DNA from 4 places in the Pseudoalteromonas sp. TP27 genome. Region 4 is predicted to be linked to each of the others. Evidence: predicted binding sites of a transcription regulator. Region 4 holds the regulator's gene; each other region holds the start of a gene.
The links. The regulator sigma-54, encoded in region 4, starts transcription at its own class of promoters, with help from an activator protein. The targets are predictions, from matches to a motif close to GTTGGCACGNNNNTNGNNT.
Positions count from the first base shown of each region.

Region 1: flgJ (flagellar assembly peptidoglycan hydrolase FlgJ) is a predicted target of sigma-54. The motif match lies at 2,599-2,617, and genes of this name have one in related genera.
Region 2: dps (DNA starvation/stationary phase protection protein Dps) is a predicted target of sigma-54. The motif match lies at 3,423-3,441, and genes of this name have one in related genera.
Region 3: PX700_RS06845 (ferritin-like domain-containing protein) is a predicted target of sigma-54. The motif match lies at 2,073-2,091, and genes of this name have one in related genera.

Region 1 is NZ_JARDAK010000005.1:132,212-136,997, reverse strand. It holds gene flgK (flagellar hook-associated protein FlgK) at 1-1,565, opposite strand, end outside; gene flgJ (flagellar assembly peptidoglycan hydrolase FlgJ) at 1,567-2,562, opposite strand; gene PX700_RS08350 (flagellar basal body P-ring protein FlgI) at 2,732-3,826, opposite strand; gene flgH (flagellar basal body L-ring protein FlgH) at 3,838-4,521, opposite strand; gene flgG (flagellar basal-body rod protein FlgG) at 4,538-4,786, opposite strand, start outside.
Region 2 is NZ_JARDAK010000017.1:25,270-30,055, forward strand. It holds gene PX700_RS16845 (TonB-dependent receptor) at 1-2,214, opposite strand, end outside; gene dps (DNA starvation/stationary phase protection protein Dps) at 2,838-3,353, opposite strand; gene PX700_RS16855 (nucleoside-binding protein) at 3,720-4,499, shown strand; gene PX700_RS16860 (hypothetical protein) at 4,551-4,721, opposite strand.
Region 3 is NZ_JARDAK010000004.1:82,680-87,465, forward strand. It holds gene PX700_RS06840 (TonB-dependent receptor) at 1-939, opposite strand, end outside; gene PX700_RS06845 (ferritin-like domain-containing protein) at 1,586-2,029, opposite strand; gene PX700_RS06850 (LysR family transcriptional regulator) at 2,207-3,145, opposite strand; gene aceK (bifunctional isocitrate dehydrogenase kinase/phosphatase) at 3,162-4,786, opposite strand, start outside.
Region 4 is NZ_JARDAK010000012.1:33,259-38,044, reverse strand. It holds gene lptC (LPS export ABC transporter periplasmic protein LptC) at 1-179, shown strand, start outside; gene lptA (lipopolysaccharide transport periplasmic protein LptA) at 169-714, shown strand; gene lptB (LPS export ABC transporter ATP-binding protein) at 711-1,436, shown strand; gene PX700_RS14125 (RNA polymerase factor sigma-54) at 1,506-3,005, shown strand; gene hpf (ribosome hibernation promoting factor) at 3,032-3,319, shown strand; gene ptsN (PTS IIA-like nitrogen regulatory protein PtsN) at 3,324-3,776, shown strand; gene rapZ (RNase adapter RapZ) at 3,796-4,641, shown strand; gene PX700_RS14105 (HPr family phosphocarrier protein) at 4,684-4,786, shown strand, end outside.

The sequences.
Region 1 (4,786 bases), on a different contig from region 4:
GCTTGATTAAGCAGATTATTAGCCGGAGGAATTATTGTAACCGTCGTGGTATTTATGTTGTCTGAAATTATATACTCATCTGGATTCGCTGTTTTTACTATATTAATAGGTCCATTCGCTAATGCTAATGGGGAAGTAGTAAAGCTACCCGTTGTAACATCGCTAACTTCTCCTGCAGAAATTGAAGCCGTGCCTGTGTTATCAACATCTGCGGCGGTTCTCACTGGTGAGGCAAGTGCTAAGTCTTCACCGCGCCCAGTAAGCAAAGATATGTTACCAGCCGCACCTGAGTTTAACTTTACTTGAAATTGATCTCCTGCATTTGCAGCACCCACTACACTTATTTGCAAACCAAAAGACTCTCCGCTCACAACTGTTGACGAGTCAATAACACCGGCCACTACATTAGCTAGTGAAGGATTTCCAAGCGGCTCACCTTTATTGTCAATTGGTTGAATACTGACTTCATTAGGATTTGCTGTATAAGTAATAATAAAATCACTTGCTGGTAACTCACTACCCATACCAGGCTCTACAGTGGCAGTAATACTGGCCGTACCTGTATTGTTTTGATAAGGAAAGCCTCCAACACTAGGAATTTCAAATATATCACCGCCAAGCTGACCACTTGCATCCATACCTAAATGATTTTGTTGATTGAAAGAATCAGCTATTGCCAGCCCCATTTGACCTAGTTGATTTTGTGTAGGGATTAAAATATCATCTCGAAAAGCAAGCAATCCACCAATTTTCCCTTTTAATTTACTAGCATCAACATCTAACGGCACCGCTTTTCCACCATTGACATCTAAGCGAAGCTCTTGAAAGTTAGGATCTGGGTCTGCACTCATAGAAAATAGATTAAAAGTACCATTTTGCATAACGACAGCTTCGCCGGTTCCCATAAATACAAGCTTTTCACCATTTGGCCCATCAAGCGTTTCAATATCTATTAATTCAGATAAGTTACGTATCGCTTTATCACGCTCGTTGTAAGCAGAGCTAGCATCTGAGGCACTATTAGTACCGTTAATTCCGACAATTTCTTGATTTAAAGAGCTAATATTTTCGATTAAAGTATTAGCTTCAGTAGAGAATATTTGTAATTGCTCATCGACTACTCGTTTTTGTTCAACTACAATTCCCGAAAGCCTATCCATCTGATCAAGTAGGTTTTCTGCATCACTCATAACTAAAGAGCGAGCAACAGATGATGATGGTTGATTGAGTGCTTCTTGAACATTATTAAAAAATGAATTTATGCTCGTTGACACACTATTTGACTCTTGTGAAAATAACGTATCAATTCGGTTTGCTTCACTTTCAAACTGATCAAAAAATGTTTTATTTGATGTATCTCTGTTTAATTGTTTTTGTGCAAATTCATTAAGTAAACGGTACGTCTCGCCTACTCCCACTTGATTATCAATCATCGTGGTATGTTCGGTCCGTTCACGTACGTAACCTTCCGTGTTTACATTGGTAATATTTTTACTTGTCGTTTGCAGTAAATCAGAACTTGCTCTTATCCCAGAATTTGCAATGTTTAATAAATTAAACGACATATTACTTTACTCCTTGGCGGATAATGTTTGTTGCAATATTTTTAAGCTCAGTACTATTAAGTACTTGTTTAATTTTATCCGCATAATTTGGGTCTGTTGCATAACCAGCTTTTTGAAGAGAGTCTAAAAAGTCATTTGGTTTTGCTGTATTTTGTAATGCTTCTTTATAGCGTGGGTTTTGCGTTAAAAAATCTACAAAATCATTAACGCTGTCTTTAATTGAATCATATGCCCTAAAGCTTGCTTGTTTTTTAACGGGTGTACCTTGCTCAAATTCAAGCGTTACTTTGCTTGCTTTATCGCCTTCCCAGCTTTTATCTGACTTAATATTAAATAAGTTATTTGAACTGCCGCCATCACTTTTATTAATGATATGCTTGCCCCAACCTGTTTCAAGTGCTGCTTGTGCAACCATAACGGCTGGGTTTAAACCAATTTTTTTAGCCGCTGTTTTTGCATGCTCCCACACTGAACTTACAAACTCTTCGGCAGTGTCGAAGTTTGCCTTATTGTCATTCGACTTAGCCTCTTCTGTAACTTTGTTATCAGTTAATGGAATGATTTCTTTTTTATGCTGTTGATGCGGCAACTCTGTGCCTGCACGCTGCTCACTTAAAAAATCATTGCTCGTTCTGAGTACTGAGCTTGGCGTGTAGTTTTTAGCATCAGGGGAGAGTTGTTGAACGATTAAATCAGCCAGCCCTAATGAGCCATTAGATGACAATTCAGATGAAAGTTGTTGGTCGTGCATTTCTTCAAAAAACTTTACGCTACTTGAATTAAATGGGCTTTCTTTGTCCTCAAATGCTTCATTTGCTTTGCGCATACCTTTGAGCAACATTTGCGTAAATATTGCTTCAAATTGTGCAGCCGCTTTTTTAAGCGCAGCTTTAGAAGCATCTGTCGATGCGTCGCCACTTGTTAAGGCTTCTTGTCGAAGTGAGTTTAAGTTGCCTAAATCAAAAAAGTTTTGCTTATCGAGGTGGTTCGTTTCCATCGGCTTTTTGACACAAAATGAATAATGCAGTTAAAAATGCAAAAATTGAGCCACTACCGAATAAAATGATAAATATAATAATTTTGAGTTACTGTAAATAAAAAAGCCCTATATCTTGTTTGAAAGATATAGGGCTTTAAGTAATACGTAATCTGTGTGCCTATAATATTTAAATAACAACTAACTGGCCATTAATTGCGCCCGCTTCTTTTAATGCCTCTAAAATAGCCATTAAGTCACCAGGTGCTGCACCTACTTCATTAATTGCACGCACTAAATCATCTAAGCTCACACCTGGATTAAATACAAATGCGCGCGAGTCATCTTGGTTTACATCAATAATACTCTGCTGCGTGACAACAGTATCCCCTGCACCTAGCGGGTTGGGTTGCGTCACATTTTGTTGCTCTGCAATTGTTACGGTTAAGCCGCCGTGAGTAATAGCTGCAGGTTGAAGCTTAACGTTTTTACCTATAACAATAGTGCCAGTACGCGAATTAACTATTATTTTAGCTGCCATATCAGCTGGCTTAAATTCTAAATTTTCGAGTGTTGATAAATACGACACACGTTGCGAGGCATCTCTTGGTGCAACAACACGAACGGAAACAGAGTCAATTGCTTGCGCGCTATTTGGACCAACCAAATCGTTAATTGTTTTTTCTAAACGTTTAGCCGTTGTAAAATCAGGACGGTTTAGATTAAAGGTAATAAAGTCACCTTGCATGAATGGGCTTTCTACGGTGCGCTCAACAGTTGCGCCATTGGGTATACGACCAACAGTGGGAGTGTTCATAACAACTTTACTACCATCTAAGCCTTCAGCTCCAAAACCACCTACAATTAAGCTACCTTGCGCAATTGCGTACACGTTACCATCTACACCTTTTAAAAAAGTTTGTAATAAAGTACCACCACGTAAGCTGCCTGCACTGCCAATAGAAGAAACAGTTATATCTATTGTTTGCCCAGGCTTTCTAAATGCAGGTAGTTCAGCATGCACTGCGACAGCCGCAACATTTTTAATTTTAGGACTTTGAGTTGAAGGTAATGTAATACCAAAGTTATTCAACATGCCTCTAAAACTTTGTTGAGTATATGAATTTTGCTCGCCAGTACCAGGTAAGCCTACTACTAAACCATAGCCTACCAACTGGTTTGAACGTACACCTTCAACCATAGATACATCTTTTATGCGCTCGGCACTGGCAGTAAACTGCCAGCCTAATAATACAATTAGACATAAAGTTTTAAAGCTGTTCATGTTACTACCCTCTAAAATGGAAACAGCGAACTACTAAAGAAACGTGTAAGCCAACCAGGACTTTGTGCTTCTTGCGTCTGCCCTTTACCTGAGTATTGAATACGTGCGTTAGCAATACGGTTCGATTCAACCGTATTATCGGCGCTTACGTCTTGAGGACGAACTAGCCCTTCTAACCGAATAAACTCTTCGCCTGTATTAAGCGTTAGCCATTTCTCGCCACGGATCACCAGGTTTCCGTTTGGTAAAACGCGCATTACGTTAACCGAAATATCACCGACTAAACTGTTTGATTGATTTGATTTTGAGTCGCCTGTAAACGACGAATCACTACCTATACCAAACTGAATGCTATCGCCACCTATATTTACAGGTAGGCCACCAAATCCAATAACAGGGTCTAAGCTTGCTTCGGTTTCTTTATCTGTTTCTGTTTTAGCTGCTTTTGTTGCTTGAGTTGACTCTTGCAATTTAACTGTAATTATATCGCCAGTACGCAATGCTTTCTTATCAGAGTATAAATCATTTGATGTATGTGTATTAAATAGTGAGCCTGTTGCTACCATCGGCTCTAAAACAGGCTCAGGGTACATAGGTGCGTAGTAAGGATCGTCCTGTACTATTTCACTATTTTGCGTAGACATACAACCACTTAAAAATAATGTGCCTGCTACAAATAAAATAATATTACGCATAATTTTCCCTACACTATTAAAGCTGTTGATTGATGTAACTCATCATTTCGTCAACGGCCGAAATTACTTTTGAGTTCATCTCATAAATGCGCTGAGTTTCAATTAGGTTTACCAGCTCTTCAGTTACATTTACGTTTGATGTCTCAAGTGAGCCCTGAATAATGCTACCTAACCCTTCAACGCCTGGGTTACCTTGTACTGGGGCGCCACTTACAGCCGTTTCGGTATATAGGTTTTGACCAATTGGCTCAAGACCCGACGGATT
Region 2 (4,786 bases), on a different contig from region 4:
AGACTCAACATCTTTATAAAATACAGCAAAAGATAGTACGTTACCTTCATCAAAGTAATGCTCTACAGATAAGTCGTATTGTGTTGCGCGGTATGGTTCTAAATCAATAGAGCCTTGCGTTGCGCCTGTAATATCGTTATTAACGTCAAACGCAGGGCTTAGCTCGCTAAAGTCAGCGCGACGCATAACTTTTGCAGCAGCAAAGCGGAATAATGTTTCGTCTGAGTAGTTATACGTAACGTTTAAGCTTGGTAAAAAGTCGCTGTAGTCATTGTCGCCAGTTACTTTTTCGCCGTTAAGGAACACGCTTGATTCTAAATCTGTAGTCACATAACGACCACCCACAATCGCAGTGATGTTATCAAAGTCTAAGTAAGCCGACACATATACAGCGGCTGTATCTTCAACTACGTTACGGTATGCACTTTCTTGAAACTCTTGATTGTCTGAAAGACTCCCTGTTGACGCTAAGTTAGTACCTGCAAGTAACTGCTGAAGTTGAGCATAAGTATTTGCAGGGTTAGATAAACCGTTATAGCTTAAAAATGTCAGTAGATCGTTTTGACCCGAAGTACCTAATTGGTCAAAAGAGTTGTCGTGGCTAACGGTTGTAAAGCTATCTGGAAATGCAGCATTAAAATCATCAACCCATAAAGTAGCTAATGAGCCATCTGAGTCATTAAATGCATTTTTGTAAATGTCTTTAATTTCTACCTTGTATTGCTCGTATTCGTAATCGCGGTTAGTAACACGTACACCTGCTTTTACTTTAGATACCCAGCTTAAGCTGCTGAGAGGTTCAAACATTTCAACATCAAAACGAATAGCCGTTTCGTCATTGTCTGTTCTTTTGTCTTCACTTTTAAACGTACGTAGTGCTAAGTTTTGTGGGTCAGTAAATGCATTTGGATCTGAATGAATGATGCTTGGTAATTTATTACCGTCTTGTGAAAATACACCATCGTATAAATGGTTTACTAAATCAACGCCACCACTTGCTTCAAATGTTGATTTTTCAATTGGACGTAAAGTAAATTCAGAATCAGGTCTAACGCTTTCTGACGACGCAACAGCAATTTCACCAGAGATTTTAATGTTATCAGTCAGGTTCCATTCGGCCCCAAGTGCATTTGAGAACGAGTCAGTTTCGCGAAAGTCACTGTACGTTTTAGGGATACCAAATTCGTTTGTTAGCGTGTAATTATTGACGCCGTTAGCATCTTGAGTTGTATTTGCATCTGTTGATAATGAACCTGCTACACCTAAAATAGAATTACCACTTTGATTACCTGAGCGTTTAGTGCCACTTAAATCAAGATACACCATGCCATTACCAGATTGCGGTGCCCACTGAAGAGATAAATTTACAGCAGTACGCTCACGTTCTTCTACGTATTGTTCAACGCTATGTTCATCACGCACAATAGCATTACCGCTTGAGGTATTGCCTTCTTGACCGTTAATCTCGATGTCTTGAGGTTTTACACGACTAGATGTTTCATCTTGGCGAAGTTCACGATCTTGATATGAAAGCATAACAATGGCACCAAAGGTTCCCATTTCATCAAAATCCCAGTTGTTGCCAATTGAACCACTAAAAATAGGCGCTACGTTTTCAGTTTTATCAGCGTATTCTGCATCTATTGACATGGCTGCCGTTAGTTTATCTAATTCTAATGGGCGGACTGTTCTTAAGCTTACAGTACCGCCTAATGCGCCTTCGATCATATCGGCAGTAGGTGATTTAACAACTTCTACCGTTTTTAAGAAACTTGATGGGAAATCTTGAAGGCTTATACCATCGCGAGAGTCACCAATGGTAGAACGACCATTTAATTCAACACGGTTTTGCGGTAAGCCACGAATAGAAACACTGTCACCCACACCAAAATCAGAGTTAATAGATACACCGGTAATACGTTGTAGCGCTTCTGCAATATTATTATCCGGTAATTTACCTATATCCTCAGCAACAACAGCATCAACAATACGACCATCAGTACGTTTAAGCATTGCTGCTGCTTTCATACTGTTAAGAATGCCTTTTACTTCAATAACTTCTATATTGTCATCAGCTGCGGTTGCAGTGTTTTCTGCTTCTTGCGCAGCTAAAGTAGAAGAAGCCATTAATAAAAGGGCTGCAGCACTGATTGTTGTAGAGCTACTTCTTTTGTGTTTATTAATTAATGTTGAAGTAATTTGATTGAGTTTCATGTATCTCTCCCGTTTGGGTACGACTTACGTCATTGTGTGTATTGTTATCTGGCTTGGTTAACCAATTCAGCTTCTTTTTTCTGCATTGTGTAATACAGGTGGTATGGTTGAAATTAGTCCAATTCAGCTTTTATTACAACCTTTGTTTACCAAAAGTTCACAACTTGTATTACAAAATGCTGTTTTATTTTTCTTATATTTAATAATTTTAATGACTTAGGTTGCTTTTTATTTTTTTGTATTTTGAATGAATTTTATTAAAGTATCTTTACCAAAGGTGTTTTTTTATATTATTTGTACTATTTAATGCGGGTTTAGATGCTATTTTGAGCTTTTGCGATGTAATTTTATACATGTTTAGTTTGCTTTTTAAGTGATGTTAAAAATAATGAGGTATTCATTAAAGGTTGGGTATGGCTTGTAAACTTGCGATGTAGTGAGGAGTATAAAGTCATTCAATTTTATTTTGGTTACTTTTTTGGTAATACCAATTTTCTATTGTTTTTATATGAACTTTGTATTAGAGCTTACTGATACACATCTATATATCATTATAAATAGAGTGATTTTTACGCAAAAAAAAGCCCAGCATATTAATGCTGGGCTTTCTTAGATTAAATATATTAGCTTTTTAGCTCGCCTGTAGATGATTCTAAGTGAGCGCGAATAAACCACTGAAATTGCTCTAAATCGGCTAATTGGCTGGTGATCATATCTTCAGACACCGGATCTAGTTCAGAAAGAGTTTCAATTGCTTTGCGGTGATCGGCATTAACGCCGTTGTATACTTTATCAAGCGCAGCTAAATGTTCGGTTACTAAACCTTTACCTACAGAGTATTCTTTCCATGTGCGGCGATCGACAATTGATTTAGGCGTACCAACGGGCACTCCACCAAGAGTCGCAATTCGCTCTGCAATTGTATCTGTCATTTCGCGAACAATATCAACCTGAGGGTCTATCATTTCGTGCACGCCAATAAAGTTAGGGCCAACTACATTCCAGTGAATATGCTTTAAAGTAAGTTGCAAATCGATTAACGCAACCATGCGATTATCGAGAGTTTCAATAGTGCTTTGCGCGGCTTCATTGTCCATACCTGGTGCAGTAAATTCGGCTACTTTATTTGTATTACTCATAATGTCTCCTGTTATGTGATTTTGTGCCTGTAGTTGAAATAACTCTACAAACATAACTTGAGCTATATAAAGCAATGCTTGTGCCGAATACTGTAATTTAACCTGTAAGCCTTTATTTAAAGGGGATGGCTAAACTCAAGCCCTATTAATTTAAGTACTATCCTGGTTTTTTTTATGAAAAATATGCATTTAATTGTAAAATTTGCACAGAGTCTCATGCTATTAATGGATGGTAAATTTCGATTGATTTTATTTATTTAATTAATTTATTAAAAATCACTCTTTTTAATAACGCCCACTCTTTAGTTAGTAAATGCTCACTGGTATACTCCTGCCGCATTTTAACTGGAGTTATGTTAGCAACTTATGAAATTTATAAACACACTGTTTACTGCATACATACTGCTTTTGTCTCACTCTGTAGTGGCACAAAATTGGAGCGTTACGCAACTGCACACAAATTTTGGCGATGCTTTAAATCCTTTCACAGGGGAGTCGTCTTTTACACGTACTTATACTTTAGAGCATGCATCTGAGCATGACTTAGGCGACAACTACTTTTTTATAGACTTTTTAAACGATAGCCTTACCGATGGTTTTCAAGATACGGGTATTTATGGCGAGTGGTACACAACACTTAGTTTATCTAAAGCACTTGATACTTCATTAAGTTATGGCCCAATAAAAGATACAGGTTTAGTGTTTGGTATTAATGCAGGCGAAGAAGGCTTAATGAAATACACGCCAGGTGTAAAACTAAGTTGGGATGCCCCTGGGTTTGATTTTTTAACCACTACTTTTGCAGGGTACATTGATGCTAACGGCGGTGTACAAAAAGATCAGCTAGCTAAACAAGATAATAGCCTTTTTATAGACCTTGCATGGGGCGCACCTTTTTCGTTTGGTAGCCAAGCATTTTATTTTACCGGCCACGTTGAATATATTTCGGGTCGCGATGATGAGCTTGGTAATAGTGTAAATGAATGGCTTTTAGCGCAACCTGCAGTGCATTGGGATGTAGGGCAAAACCTTAACTTAAACCCACGCGAATTAATGGTGGGGATAGAGTGGCGCTACTGGTATAACAAGCTCGGTACTGAAGAAATTGAAAATCAGCCTTTTTTACACGCTATTTGGGTGTTTTAATACTATTAAAGTGAATAATATCTAAGGCTAGGGCCTGCTTATCTTTCGATATTAGCTTACATGGTTTGAATATAGTGCATTAATTAGCGCTGCTAGGCGTATCGAAGCGATCATTATAATAAGTAGTAATATTGCAAAGCTCCATTCGTTAGCAGTGATTCTAAACATCGACTCGAGTGAATAGGCAAGTGTTGGTTTGTATCCTTTTTTGATCTCCCGCACTACATTGTATAAGCCATAGGCAAACGCTAGGCTGATTGATACAAAGTAACGGTGGCAGGTAGAAT
Region 3 (4,786 bases), on a different contig from region 4:
GCCGTCATTACCACGACGAGGTTCATAGTTATCAGTAGCCCAATCTCGTTGCCAAGCGGTCGCATTAATTAAGAACCCTAACTTGTCATCAAGGAGTCTGTCTCCGTAAAGTACATTAGCTGAGTAATTTGTACCATCAGCTAACTCATTTTGGCCAATAGCAAGATTGGTATTAAATACAAAATCATCGGGTGCTTTTTTGGTTACAAAGTTTACGTTGCCGCCAATCGCATCGCCTTCAATATCAGGTGTAAGTGCTTTAGATACCTCAACAAATTCAATCAGTTCGCTGGGGAAAAAGTCAAATGCAGTGGCGCGGCTGGTGGTTTCTTCCTCGGCCGTAGGTAAACGATCGCCATTTATACTTGCAGAGCTCCACTGTGCTGGTAAACCGCGAACGGCAACAAAGCGACCCTCGCCTTGATCTCGCTCAATTGAGACACCTGGGATGCGTTGCACTGCCTCAGCAGCGTTTCGGTCGGGGAGTTTACCAATCCCATCTGCAGAGATTATATTTTTAATGCTTTTAGCATTTTTTTGGTTATTTGCAGCGGCCATTTCACCACGTTGAATGTGTCCTACGGCAATAATTTCTTCAATAGCATTGTCGTTTGTTACTGCGAAGAGGGTGATTGGTTTTAGTTTTTTTACCTCATCTTCTGCAATATTTATATCAATTAAATGAGGTTGATACCCTAAGTAAGATACTTTCAATTGATAGCTACCCGCATCAAGCTTAGGTAGTTCAAATTGGCCTTGATAGTTGGTAACCGTACTTTTATCAGTGCCTACAATACTAATTAACGCACCTGATAAATGTGTTTTATTATCTTTTACCGTACCTACAAATGTTGCGTTTTGAGCTATGGCATTACAAGTGATGAATAACGGGCTGGTACACAGTAATACTGCCGTTGCTATTGCGTGTCGTTTTATCATTAAATGAACCTCATGTTTTCTGGTCTAGTCCAGATTGGTGAGGTTAATAATAGAACGCTATTTTTACAAAGATGTGACGAAAAAAATTTAAATCAAAAAAAATGAAAAAAGAGTATTTTAAGGCTATTAAGTGAGATGAAAATTGGCGGGAAGGTGGCAAAACAGTTGAATGTTTTACCACCGAAAGTAAACAAGCCTAACGTTAGATAATAAATTTATCTAACGTTAGGCTTAGGTTGAATAATTAAACCCAATCGTACTAGGGCGTGTTGATCTTTGTGGATTTAAATTTGTTCAATCTAGGGTCGATTTAATCGCGGCGCGAGGTTTGTAACCTAGTGGGCTAGGTTACTGCTCCTGCGTTACTTTAATGGCTTACATCCCTGTAAGAGTAAGTAAAACCGAGCAAAGCTTTCGCGTCCTGCCCACGCCCCTTACCTACATCCATGCAGGCAACAAAGAGTTAATCGTCCCTAGATCGAGCTCAAAGGGCAGCGGATGTTTGGCATTTATGCTGCGTTATCGCCTATTTATGGGGAATAACCACACTACATAGGCTCTGCCTTCCCTAAATACCAAACAGTCTGCTGCAAAATTAATCACGAAAGGTCAACACGCCCTAGGTCTAATTATATTTTAGCAATGACTAATTTTTTTGCATGCGGCTCATTTCTGCATGGCAGCTCTGCATTGTTAATAATGTTTTAGCCAGTGCAGCTTCGCAATCAGCCGGTTGTGGTTTATCCATTGCAGCTTTAATTTCTGCAAGGGTTTTATCTTCCACTTCCTCAAGCTCTTTTACATATGTGCTGTCGTTATGTGAGCTGAATGTAGTTAATAAAGCTGTGTATGCACGTCGTGCTTCAACTGCGAAAGATGAGCCATCTTCGCGTTCGCCTTTTTCATTAATTGCATAGGGCTGCAAGCGCTCAACACTCACTTTTCGGGCATCTATCATACGCTGAAAAAGTGCGCCAATAGCAGGGTCTTCAATTTTTTCCTGTGCTTTTTGATAAAAATCGATGCCGCTGTTCATAACTTGAATGATGTCAGTAATATGATTTACTTCTGATCCTTGATGGGTGTTCATAATGACCTCTTTAATTAAATGAATGTATAGTTCAATTTAATAAAAGCAATGTATGTTCCACGTTTTAATTATTGTGTAATTGTTTGATTTTATTTGTTTAATTATTTTTCAATGAAGTGCTAAGTTAACAGGCATAAAATTAACCTAGCAATTTTTACATCATATTGTGTAATAAAGTTATTTTAGCTCTTCAGCCACTTCAGCTACTTTTTGGCGCAACCATATATGGCTTGCATCGCGATGTAACAATGGGCTCCAAATCATATCAAGCTCAAAAGGAGGAATTGGAAATGGTGGCTCTAAAATTTTAAGCCCCGGATCATCTAAATATATATTTGCGGCTTTTGAAGGAAGGGTCGCAATCAAATTTTTCTCTTTAGCTAAATGAATCGCTACATGGTAGTTACGCGTAAAAGTGGCAATGTTACGATGTTTACCAAAGTGGGCAAGTGCTTCGTCAACCCAACCAAGTTTTTGCACATCTTTAGGGTCCATGCCCACGCCTACACCAAAACCTGTTTTACTCACCCATATATGGCGTGCTTTTAAGTAGCTGTCGAGGCTAAAGTTTTCAATAATGGGGTTGTCGGCCTTAACTAAGCAGCAAAAACTGTCTTTCCAAATACGTTTATGGTGAAAAGATTGAGGTAAATTTTCAAAGCGGTTAATTGCCATATCTACTTTACCGTTTTCTACATCATGAAAGGTTACATCACTTGGTGTGAGTATATCTAAAGTAGTATCGGGGGCTTCTTCATGTAGTTTACTTAAAAGCTTTGGCGCTAATGTACTTGCCGCATAGTCGCTGGCCATTATTCTAAACACACGTTTACTTTGGCTTGCCTCAAATTCTCGATTAGGTGCGAGAGTTTCTTCAAGCGTCATTAATATGCCACGTATTACAGGCTGTAACTCCAAAGCGCGCTCGGTAGGCACCATACCGTCGCTGGTACGAACCAAAATAGGGTCGTTAAATAAGTTACGAAGACGTTTAAGGCCATTACTCATTGCAGGTTGCGTTATGCTCAATTGATTAGCAGCGCGTGTTACGTTGCATTCTCGAAGTAATGTATCGAGGTAAACGAGTAAATTTAAATCTATTTTACTTATATTCATTGTGTGTCCTTTGCGTCTACCAGTGATGGATAAAGCGCTGTGCTGTCGGGTATGGGTAAATATGACTTACCTGCCCATTTTTTATATTTTGTTGTGCCTGTTTCCAAAAGCTAACATCTATAAGCTCTGGATGAGTGCTGAGAAAAAACTTTTTATACATAGGATTAGGCATTACAAATGTACATAACTGCTCTGGAAATACGTCTTGTGGTGCAACAGAGTAACTTTGCTCATCCATTAAATAATCATCGTAACTTTTGGCTTTCGGTAATGCTCTAAAGTTCATATCGGTTAGGTATTGAACTTCATCGTAATCGTAAAAAATAATACGTTTGTGCTTACTGACACCAAAGTTTTTTAAGAGCATATCGCCCGGAAATATATTAACGGCAATCATTTCTTTTAGAGCTTGTCCGTATTCTTCAATTGCATCGGCGGCACTTTCTTCATCAGCATTTTCTAAAAATAAGTTGAGTGGTGTCATGCGCCGTTCAATATATAAATGCTTGATGATCAACCATTCGCCTTCAATTACCATTGATGAGCCAATCGTTTTGTGTAATTGCGCAAGTAAATTACTATCAAAACGCGCCAAAGGAAATACGACGTTAGAATACTCTATGGTATCGGCCATTCTGCCAACGCGATCATGGTTTTTTACTAGTTGATAACGCTTTAATACGGTATCACGGCCGAAGGGCTTACTTTCACCAAATTTGTCTTTTATTACTTTAAATACATAATCAAAAGAGGGAAGGGTAAATACCATCATCACCATACCGGGAGTACCCGGTGCAATTGTAAACTCATCACTAGAGTGAGATAAGTGGTTTAAAAACTCTCGATAAAACTCAGTTTTACCCTGCTTATGAAAACCCACTGCGTTATAGAGCTCAGCAAGTGTTTTGTTTGGCATAAGCTGATTTAAAAACCGAACAAGTGCTGAAGGTGCGTGGGTCTCTACCATAAAATAAGCGCGGGCAAAGCCAAAAATAACACGCATTTGAGATGACTTAGTTAAAAGTGCATCTAAATATAATCCGTTATCTTCATCGTGTAATACAGCGATTATAAAAGGCTGAACCCCACTTTTTGAGACCACACGGCCAACAATATAAGCTGCTTTATTACGATAGAATGGCGTATGTAAAATATCAAAGCGCATTTGCCAAGGTTGATGATGTGTATCGGGTGCTTGTTTATAAAATGCTTTAACAAGAAGGCGAATATCTCGCTCTAAATTTACAAATGGGGCTTTAAAATCAAAATGATTAATAATGCGCTTTATTGTTGGCTTTAGGCCATCAACTACTGGAAAGTATGTCCTATATTCGGCCTCTACAGGCACCGAAGGCGCATCTTTCAAAGTTGCTTCTACGAATATAAAGTCATTATGAAAATAGCGCCTATGGTACAGCCGGCAAAATACAGAGTTATAAAAGGTTTCGGCGAGTTCTGCTTGAGGGTGGAAGCATAAAAAATGTTGATATATTTTTTTAACTTCAAGCCATAGGCTTTCATCAAGCTGTTCTGTTGGGGTTTCTTTTTTTAGAGCTTGTGTGGTTTCGTTAACACGATCATCATAATAGCTGATACGCAAACGGCTAATATCATTAATTGCTTGCCAATCTTTTTTTGCAA
Region 4 (4,786 bases):
ACAAAATCAATGCTGATAATATTCAGGTAGATATAAAGCTATTAACAATGCGTTCGGAGCAACCCGTTATCATCACTGGACCCAATTTAAAAATCACTGGTAAAGGCCTAGAAGCCGACTTAAAAACCGAAGTGATAAAACTAATTAACCATACGCGAACCATATATTATGACCAATAAAATATTAAAATCACTTATTATTCCTACACTTATACTAGCGTTTAATAGTAATGCTGCAGAACAAAACTCGCTATCTGCTGCAAATCAAATTTCAATAAGCGCCGATAAGCAAGAAGGCCAATTAAAAGCTAACGTGGGTATTTTTGAGAAAAACGTTGAGATTATTCACGGTAATCGCCGAATTACAGCAGACCGCCTCGAAGTACATAAGCGCGATGAACTTGGTGATAACCAGCAACTATTAATTGCCACGGGTAGCCCTGCTCGCTTTGAAGAGAAGCAATCAGATGGCACAACTATGAGCGCCAGTGCAGACGAAGTTCGTTACGATGTATCTAAACGTTTTTTAACGCTCGTTGGTAATGCAGAAGTATCGCAAGCAGGACAAAAAATTAATGCCAAAAGTATTACCTACGATATAGAACAACAGCTAATCAGTGCCGAAAAAGATGAAAACTCAACTGACCGCGTTCACACGATTTTAGTGCCTATCGAAACTAAAAAAAGCAAAAAAGACGATAAAGGTCAGCCATGAGTACATTAAAAGCAGAACTATTAGCAAAGAGCTATAAAGGTCGTGAAGTTGTCAAAAACGTCGGCCTTGAAGTCAAAGCAGGCAGTATTGTTGGTTTACTTGGTCCTAACGGCGCAGGTAAAACCACCACGTTTTATATGATTGTGGGACTTGTACCTAGCGACAAAGGTAAAATTTCTATCGATGATAACGATATTACTCTTTTACCTATGCATAGTCGTGCTAGATTAGGCATTGGCTACTTACCACAAGAGTCTTCAATTTTTAGAAAACTGACTGTTTATCAAAACTTAATGGCAATTTTAGAAACACGCAAAGAGTTAAATAAGCAAGCCCGAGAAGACACGCTCGATAAATTATTAGATGAATTTAGCATACAACACATTCGTGATAGCCAAGGTATGGCATTGTCGGGTGGCGAACGTCGCCGCGTGGAAATAGCACGTGCGCTGGCAGCCGATCCTAAATTTATATTATTGGATGAACCATTTGCAGGTGTTGACCCGATTTCGGTATTAGATATAAAGAAAATAATAGAACATCTCAAAAATCGTGGGATTGGTGTATTAATTACCGATCATAACGTAAGAGAAACCCTTGATGTTTGTGAAAAAGCCTACATTGTTTCTCATGGGGAGCTGATTGCATCAGGTACTCCAGAACACGTATTAAATGATAAAACAGTACGCGATGTTTACTTAGGCGAGCAATTTAGGCTGTAACATTTACGCCATGTCTTTAAGCATCTGCTAGTATTAATTATAACAACATAAAAGGATTGTTAGAGATACATGAGGCAATCACTACAGCTGCGCATGGGCCAGCAACTTACAATGACTCCACAGCTGCAACAAGCTATTCGTTTGTTGCAACTCAGTACATTGGATCTCCAGCAAGAAATACAAGAAGCTCTCGACAGCAACCCGCTATTAGAGGTTGAAGAACCAGACTATTCCGAAGACGCTGCTGGTAAAAACGAGCAAAAAGCAGATACCGATGACATAACTGTTAGCGCATCGGCCGACGATGCTCCAAGCGAATACGAACAAGATAGTGGTGAAGCACTTGCAAAAGACACGCTAAGTGACGACATGGCTATGGATGTTAGCTGGGATGAGTACATGAGTGCTGCTCCTGCAGCATCATCAGGTCCAATGCCTGAAGACGAGTCAATCTACCAAGGCGCCTCAACAGAGACGCTCCACGAGTACTTAATGTGGCAGTTACAATTAACGCCATTTAGTCCTACCGATGAAGCTATTGCTATTGCTATCGTAGAAGCCGTTGATGATTCAGGTATTTTAACACTAAGCTGCGAAGAGATTTTAGAAAGCTTTAATCAAGAAAACGAAGAAGATAACGAAGTTGAACTTGATGAAATTGAAGCTGTATTAAAGCGCATCCAACTGTTTGATCCTGTAGGTATTGCTGCACGTAGTTTACAAGAGTGTTTATGTATTCAGCTTAACCAGTTTGATAAAGAAACACCTTACATTAATGAAACTAAAATGATTTTAACCGAGCATATTGATTTATTAGCTGCTCGTGACTATCGTACATTAATGAAGAAGACTAAGCTCAAAGAAGAAGAGCTTAAAGAAGTAATGACATTAATACATACTCTTAGCCCTAAGCCTGCAGATACTATTGTAAGAGAAGAGTCTGAGTATGTTATTCCTGATGTGTCAGTTAAAAAAATTAAAGGCCGCTGGGTTGTTGAATTAAACCCAGATAGCATGCCTAAAATTCGTGTTAATAGCCAATATGCGGCAATGTCTCGCACTGTAAAATCAAGTGGTGATAGCCAGTTTATTCGCTCACATTTACAAGAAGCTAAATGGTTTATTAAAAGCTTAGAAAGTAGAAATGACACACTATTAAAAGTAACTAATTGTATTGTTAAGCAGCAACAAGGCTTTTTTGAACACGGCCCTGAGGCTATGAAACCGATGGTTTTAAATGATGTTGCTGAAATGGTAGAAATGCACGAATCAACAATTTCGCGCGTAACAACTCAAAAATATATGCACACACCTCGTGGCATATTTGAGCTTAAATACTTTTTCTCAAGCCATGTAAGCACCGAAAATGGGGGTGAATGTTCTTCTACAGCAATACGTGCGCTCATCAGAAAATTAATCGCAGCAGAAAACTCAGCAAAACCATTGAGTGATAGTAAAATAGCGGATATATTGGCTGAGCAAGGAATTAAAGTAGCGAGACGTACAATCGCAAAATATCGCGAATCTCTGGCTATTCCACCGTCAAATCAACGTAAAAGTTTGATTTAAGACGCTAAACTAAGAGGGTAATGCTTATGCAACTAAACTTAACTGGTCGTCACGTAGAATTAACCGATTCGCTAAGGGACTACATTAGTACTAAATTTGCGAAGCTAGAAAGACACTCTGATCATATTAATAATGTTCATGTCATTCTTGATGTAGAAAAACTAAACCAAAAAGCAGAAGCGACAATACATGTAAGTGGCGCCGAACTCTTTGCCTCTACAGAACATCAAGATATGTATGCTGCCATTGACTCGTTGATCGACAAGCTAGATCGCCAAGTAATTAAACACAAAGAGAAGCTTGCTCGACACTAATATGATGAAATTAAGCTCACTTATATGCCAGGACTGCAGCAAAGCTGCGGTCCTTTTTAATAGCAAAAAAAGAATTTTAGAGTTTATTAGCGAACTTGCTCATGACAAACTTCCCTACCTACCGCAACAAGACATTCTTAATGCTTTAATGAGCAGAGAGAAGTTAGGTAGTACAGGTATAGGGCGTGGTATTGCGATTCCTCATGGAAGAATGAGCGGTGCAGAAGAGCCTTTGGCTTTAGTGCTCGTTAGCGAAACGCCAATTAATTTTGATGCTATAGATAACCGCCCTGTTGATATTTTCGTCGCACTCATCGTACCAGATGGAGATAACCAGCAGCACTTAAAGACTCTAGCTACCATTGCTGATAGACTCAATAACAAAGATTTTTGTAAGCAGTTACGCTGTGCAAAATCAGATGCTGAACTTTACCAAGTTATTGTTGATCAATCGTAGTTTTATTAAAGGGTGATAAATGGAATTAATTATCATAAGCGGCCGTTCTGGTTCTGGGAAATCGGTTGCTTTACGCGTTGTAGAAGATTTAGGTTATTATTGCGTAGATAATATTCCAGTAAACCTACTGCCTTCATTAGTGCGCAGTGTATCTGATAGCTACGATAGAATTGCTGTCAGCATTGACGTTCGAAACATTCCTAAAGAGCAGGAAGAATTTAACGATATTCTTGAATACCTACCTGATTTTGCAAAACCTACATTATTTTATTTAGACAGCGACGATCAAACATTGATCAAACGCTTTTCTGAAACACGCAGATTACACCCATTATCAATAGATTCACTGCCTCTGGATTTAGCCATCAAAAAAGAAAAAGAATTACTTGATGTATTAATCACCCGCGCCGACTTTATGATAGACACAACTGATTTAAGCGTTCATCAACTCGCTGAATCTATTCGTGAAAAGATTTTAGGTAAAAAAGATAAGCAACTTATTGTCACATTTGAATCGTTTGGTTTTAAACACGGTATCCCAAAAGAAGCAGACTATGTATTTGATGCACGCTTTTTACCAAACCCTCATTGGGAGCCTGAATTAAAACCTTTAAATGGGTTAGATCAACCCGTTAAAGATTATTTGGCTAGTCATAGCATTGTGCAAAAATTCACATGGCAAATTCAAACATTTGTACAAACATGGTTGCCGCATTTAGAGAGAAATAACCGCAGTTATTTGACCATTGCCATTGGGTGTACGGGCGGGCAACATCGCTCTGTGTATTTAGCGCAAACGATTGGTGAAAGTTTTGCAATGACACATCCCAATGTAAAAATTCGCCATCGCGAACAAGAAAAATAATATAGCTGAATAATCACCTGTTCAGCTTAGGTAGAGTAACTTATGCATTGTGAAGATACTTTTTTAATAAAAAACAAATTAGGATTGCACGCCAGAGCAGCCACAGTGCTTGCCCAATTGGCAGTGCAGTTTGATGCGACAATTA